2 regions of the Actinopolymorpha cephalotaxi genome follow, and region 1 is predicted to be linked to the other one. Evidence: riboswitches for the same ligand, from Rfam matches in the RefSeq annotation. Region 1 holds a riboswitch; the other holds the start of a gene.
The links. Region 1 has a riboswitch for S-adenosylmethionine ahead of FHR37_RS26545 (aminotransferase class V-fold PLP-dependent enzyme). Riboswitches for the same ligand answer to the same signal wherever they lie in the genome.

Region 2: linked by a shared signal. The riboswitch ahead of thrC (threonine synthase) and the one ahead of FHR37_RS26545 (aminotransferase class V-fold PLP-dependent enzyme) in region 1 are both predicted to bind S-adenosylmethionine.

The regions. Positions count from the first base shown of each region.
Region 1 is NZ_JACBZA010000001.1:5,970,737-5,973,913, forward strand. It holds gene FHR37_RS26540 (glycosyltransferase) at 1-1,444, opposite strand, end outside; SAM riboswitch class IV at 1,584-1,697, shown strand; gene FHR37_RS26545 (aminotransferase class V-fold PLP-dependent enzyme) at 1,872-3,177, shown strand, end outside.
Region 2 is NZ_JACBZA010000001.1:89,975-93,151, forward strand. It holds gene FHR37_RS00380 (serine hydrolase domain-containing protein) at 1-883, shown strand, start outside; SAM riboswitch class I at 1,046-1,218, shown strand; gene thrC (threonine synthase) at 1,232-2,512, shown strand; gene FHR37_RS00390 (MoaD/ThiS family protein) at 2,509-2,790, shown strand; gene FHR37_RS00395 (alpha-amylase family protein) at 2,856-3,177, shown strand, end outside.

The DNA.
Region 1 (3,177 bases):
CGGAGCGCTCACGGGCGAGCCGCCGGACACCCGCCGGTGGGAGCTGGTCGCGGCCGTGTGCGAACACGAGGTACGACACCGGCGTGTTCGGCGGGAGGTCACCGGCTGCCGCCTGGGTCAGCGTGGCCGTCGCGCAGCCGGAGTACCACCCGACCTCGGGCTGGTAACCGGTCACCACGACGCACCGCCCGGCCGAGCCGGTGAATCCCGCCGAGTCGCCGGCCGCTCCACCGGACTCCGCCGCCACTGCCGCGGCCGCCGCCACCAGCGACTCCCGCTCGCTGGTCACGTCGCGCAGCGGTCCGCGGGCGACGAGCAGACCGGTCACCGGCAACGTCGCCACCGCGCCGGCGGCCAGCGCACCGAGCAGCAGCCGTGCGCGGGCGCGGGCCAACTCCGCCAGGCCCGCGACGCCGGCCAGGGTCAGCAGGAACACCGACATGAACACGAACCTCGGCTCTCCGTGCGCCGCCAGCCCGATGAGGACGACGAGCGCGACGCCGGCGAACACCACGAACACCGTGCGGCGGTCCTCCGGTCGCGGTCTGCGGCGGACCAGCCGCCACACCGCGAGCGCCCCCGCGACCAGACCGGCGGCCATCACTACCCCGCCCCACGGCCCGGCAAGTTTCACGGGGAACATCCGCAGGTAGAACAGCAGGCCGCCGAAGCCCTCCGAGTGCCCCGCGCCGGCGGATGCCCGCACCATGCCGAGCGGCGATCCGGTCAGACGGTCGGCGAGGACGAGGTGCGGCGCCAGTCCCACCGCCAGCACCGCGGCCGCGCCGAGCAGACCGCGCCACCGGGCCAGCCAGGCGCGCGGCCCCCAGGCCACCGCGGCGGCGAGGGCCAGGGCGAGGACGCCCGCGACCGCGCCGTACCGCAGATAGAACGCTCCGAGCACGAACCCGGCCGCGGCCGGCAACCACCGGTCTCCGCCTCCGGCCCGATGGGAGCCGGTACGCCGCGCCGGCAGCGCGCTGCCTTCCTGGGCGCGCACCAGGCAGTACGCCGCGCCGGCCAGCAGCCCGGCGGTCCCGACATCGGTGAGGAACTCCGGGATCCGGCGGACGAACCCCGGTCCGGACAGCACCAGCAGGGCGGTCACGGCGCCGCGCGCGGGGCCGAGCAGGCCGATTCCGACCCAGCAGAACAGGCCGAACGCCAGCAGCGCCAGGAGCAGCCCCACGACCCGGACGGACGTCACGCTCCCGTGTACCGCGAGCGCGGCGTAGCCGAGCGCCGGCAGCCCGGGCGCGCGATGAATGCCCCACTGCGCGCTCGGCGCTCCCGTGAGCCAGGACCGCGCCTTGGCCGCGTAGACCGCCTCGTCGTGCCCGAGGTAGGGGAGCGACGGCTGGAGTGCCGCCCAGACAACGGCGGTGAGCACGAGGACGCCGACCACGAAAGCCCAGGTCGGAGGCCTGCGCGAGAGCCAACCCACGCCGTTTGTCCGTATCGCAGACTCTGATTTCAGTATTCGAGACATACCTTCGGCCGTTCCCGACAACCGTTACTGTGACTTCCGGTCACGAGTGCCAGCAGGAGACTCGTCCACCACGGCGCACGGCACGATCCGCGCCGGTCGAGGTGGGCGGGACTCGCCAGCCCCGGCTTGCTGGCCGGCAACCCTCCTCCGCGGTGGGGTGCCCCGGGTGAGGACCAGGTCGCGCCGACCGGTGCGGCAAGCGCGGGACCCCACGCCCACCGGGTCCCCGAGACCTGTGAGGTGCGTCGTGAGTCCGTTGAGTGCCGTTGCCGCCAGACCTGTTCGTCCCGTTCGCCGTACCGCCGACATCCCGCTCCCGTCCCCGGCCGACCGGACGACGTCCGGTGCCGTGCCTTCCGTACGTGGAAATCCGGCGACTCCCGTGGGTGCCGCTCCGCTGCTGCCCGTGGTGGGCGGTGACCTCCAGGTGCCGCTGGTCACCGGCGAGACCAGGGCGTACGCCAACCTCGACTACGCCGCGAGCGCGCCGTGCCTGTCCGACGTGGCCGCGCATCTGGCGCGGGTGGCGCCGTACTACGCGAGCGTGCATCGGGGCGCGGGGTACGCGTCGCGGATCAGCACCGCTCGCTACGAACATGCTCGTGCCCAGGTCGCGGCGTTCGTGGGAGCACGCGCCGACGACGTTGTCGTGTTCACCCGCAACACCACCGACGCGCTGAACCTGCTGGCCCGGTCCGTGCTCGGCCGCACCGAGGACGGCCCCGACGCCCCCGCCAGCGGCGACGGCAGCGATGGCAGCACCGGCGCCGACGATGCCGGTGACGTGCTCTTCCTCGACATCGAGCACCACGCCAACCTGCTGCCGTGGCGCCGCGGCCGGCACCGGTGCGTGGTCGCCGGTACGACGCAGCGGGCCACGCTGGTCGCCCTGCGAGCCGAGCTCGCCGCCCGGCCGGCCGCACTCCTCGCGATCACCGGCGCGTCCAACGTCACCGGCGAGGTGCTTCCCCTGGACGAGATCGTCGCCGCCGCGCACCAGGCCGGCGCCCGCGTCGTCCTGGACGCCGCCCAGCTCGCGCCGCACCGGCGGATCGACCTGGCCGCGAGCGGCGTCGACTACGTGGCGTTCTCCGGGCACAAGCTCTACGCGCCGCTGGGTGTGGGCGCCCTGGTCGGCCGCCGCGACTGGCTGGACGCGGCCCCGGCGTACCTCCCCGGCGGCGGCGCCGTCCGCGAGGTCACCCTCACCGGCACCACCTGGGCGGACGCACCGCAGCGGCACGAGGGCGGCACCCCCAACGTGCTCGGCGCGGCGGCACTCGGCCAGGCCTGCGAGACGCTGGCCGCACTGCCCGACGGCGCGCTGGCCGCGCACGAGGAGGCCCTGCGGGCCCGGCTGGTCGCTCGCCTGGACGCCCTGCCCGGCGTACGCCGGCACCGGATCTGGCGGGACAGCCCGGACGCGATCGGCGTGGTGGCGTTCAGCATCGAGGGCTACCACCCCGGACTCGCCGCGGCGTACCTCTCCGCCGAGCACGGCATCGGCGTCCGCGACGGTAAGTTCTGCGCGCACCCGCTGCTGTCCCGGCTGGGCGCGCCCGACGGGACGCTGCGGGCGAGCTTCGGCGTCGGCAGCACCCTGGCCGACGTCGACCGGCTCGCCGACGCGGTCGAGGACCTGCTGGTGAACGGGCCGCGGTGGGAGTACGCCGTGGTCGACGGGCGCT
Region 2 (3,177 bases), 5.9 Mb from region 1:
GGTGGCCGAGGGCCGCCTGAGCCTGGACGACAAGGTGGTGCGTCACCTGCCCGGCCTCGGCCTGGATCCGCGGATGACGGTGCGGCACGTGCTCCAGCAGACCAGCGGTCTGCACACCGACACGATGGTCTTCACGCCGCCGCGCACCGTGGAGTCCGTGCGCTTCGAGTACTTCACCCCGCGGGAACTGGTCCGGCTCGCCCTCACCAACCCCGAGCCGCGCCAGGCGCCCGGCACGCACTGGGAGTACTCCAACACCAACTACGTCATCGCCGGCATGCTGATCGAGGCCGTCACCCACCACCCGGCGCAGGTGGAGCTGGCCCGGCGGATCTTCCGTCCGCTCGGCCTGCACGACACCTACTTCCCGGTGGCCAGTCCCTTCGTCCGGGGCAGGCACCTGAACGGCTACCTGCCCGCAGGGGAGGGTGAGCCGCCGGTCGACCTCACGGTGTACGGCATGAGCTGGGTGCGTACGGCCGGCGCGGTGGTGTCCACCACCCGCGACGAGACGACGTTCCTGCACGCGTTGTTCACCGGCCGGCTGCTGCCGAGGGCGCAGCTCGCGCAGATGACGGACACCGGTGAGTTCGGCTACGGCCTGGGGTTCCCGGTGCGGGTGCCCTGCGTGCCCGGCGGCGTCGCCTGGGGCCACGACGGCGCGGTGTTCGGCTACAGCAGTGGAGTCTTCAGTACGCCGGACGGCTCCCGGCAGGCCGCCGTAGGCGCCAACACCTGGCTGCTCACCGACGCGGGTGAACTGAACCCGCTGCCGGCCCAGGCGGCCGCCGCCGCCCTGTGCGACGGCTCGCCGAGCCCGGCCGAGGTGGCGCCGCCGTGGCGGGCCACGCCGGTCGCGGCAGCGGCGGCGCCGGTCCGATGAGTCCGGGTTGTCCTCCATTCGGACACCTCGTCTCGCATTCTGAACCCAGCCGACGTTCGCCCGGACCTACCCGTTAGGCTCGCCCGCAGGCGGTGACGCGACCGGTGTCGCCGCCTGCCCCGGGAGGGGCACGCACGACCGAACCACCACAACTGCACAAGGAACTCATCCAGAGGGGCAGAGGGACCGGCCCGACGAAGCCCCGGCAACCGGCCGACCGCCGACGAGTGTGTCTCGCGTTCTTGCAGGCCCACGGCGGCCACGGTGCCAACTCCGGCCCACGACTCCGCGTTCGGGACGACCTCCCGGGCGGGCGTACGCGGGAAAGATGAGGAGGAGAGGCCTCGCATGACGACGACCTACGCCGACAGCACCACGCCCGGCACCCACACGATCCGCCCCGGCGCCTTCGGGAACGCCACCGAACTGCGATGTCGGGAGTGCGGAGCCACCAGCCCGCTCGGCGCCCACTACGCGTGCTTCGAGTGCTTCGGACCGCTCGAGGTCGGCTACGACTTCCCACAGGTCACCCGCGAGCAGATCGCCGCGGGACCGCACAACATCTGGCGTTACCGCGAGCTTCTGCCGGTGCCGGCCGACGTCGCGTCGTTCCCCAACACCGAGCCCGGGCTCACCCGGCTGGTCCGCGCCGACCGGCTCGCCGCCGACCTCGACCTGGCCCGGCTGTGGGTCAAGGACGACTCCGGCAACCCCACCCACTCGTTCAAGGACCGGGTCGTCGCCGTCGCGCTGACCGCGGCCCGTGAGCTGGGATTCCAGGTGCTGGCCTGCCCGTCCACGGGCAACCTCGCCAACGCCGTGGCCGCGGCCGCCGCCCGTGCCGGCATCCGCAGCGTGGTGATGGTTCCGCACAACCTCGAGCAGCAGAAGATCCTCACCACCGCCGTGTACGGCGGCACGCTCGTCGCCGTCGAGGGCAACTACGACGACGTCAACCGCCTGGCCAGCGAGATCGCCGGCGAGGAGGAGACCTGGGCGTTCGTCAACGTCAACGTCCGGCCCTACTACGCCGAGGGCTCCAAGACGCTGGGGTACGAGATCGCCGAGCAGCTCGGCTGGCGGCTGCCCGAACAGATCGTCGTCCCGATCGCGTCGGGCGCCCAGCTGGTGAAGATCGACAAGGGCATCCGCGAGCTGGTCGAGCTGGGACTGGTGGAGGACGCCCCGTACCGCATCTACGGCGCCCAGGCCACCGGCTGCTCCCCGGTGTCGGCGGCGTTCCACGCCGGCAACGACGTGGTCGCCCCGGTGAAGCCCGACACGCTGGCGAAGTCGCTGGCGATCGGCAACCCCGCGGACGGGCCGTACGTGCTCGACGTGGTGCGGCGTACCGGCGGGTCGGTCGAGGACGTCTCCGACGAGGAAGTGGTGGACGGCATCGCCCGGCTGGCCCGCACCGAGGGCATCTTCGGCGAGACCGCCGGCGGGGTGACCGTGGCCACGCTGGCGAAGCTGGTCCGCTCGGGCAAGCTCGACCCGGCCGCGGAGACCGTGATCATCAACTCCGGCGACGGGCTGAAGACCCTGGACGCCATCGCCGGCAGGGTCGGCCCGAAGGCCACCATCCGTCCGACGTACGAAGCATTCACGGAGGCTGGGCTCGCATGAGCGTGAAGGTTCGGATCCCCACCATCCTGCGCACCTACACCGACGGCTCGTCGGAGGTGAAGGCCGACGGCGGCACGCTGGCCGAGGTGCTCGCGTCGCTGGACGCGAACTACCCGGGCATCCGCGCGCGCCTTCTCGACGACAGCGGCAAGCTGCGCAGGTTCGTCAACGTCTACGTCGGCGAGGAGGACGTGCGGTTCGCCGGCGGCCTGGACACGCCGACTCCGGAGGGTACGCAGGTCTCGGTGATTCCCGCCGTCGCCGGCGGTGCCCGCTGACCTCTTCGCCGGCAACGGAGGGCGTCACCACCGCCACCCCTGCGGTCCCGGACGCGGTGTTCGTCGTGCACGAACGCGCCGACGGCCCGCGTCAGGCGCGTCCTGACGCGGGCCGGTCCGGCAGGTTCACCACCGCGGAGGTGGAGGTCGGGCTGGCGCCGGGGCCGTACGGTCTCGACGTCACGGTGGCCTGTCCGAACGCCGGCCTGTCCTGGGTGGTGCTGCGCTGGCGGCGCCCTGTGGCCTCGTCGGCACTGGTCCTCGGTGACACCTGGGAACGTTCCTACGGCGACCTGTCCTGGCGCCACCACCAGCCCGAACGGCTGCTGCCGTGGTCGTGGCTCGCGCATGATCCGGTGTCCACGACGACAACGGGCATGGGTGTCC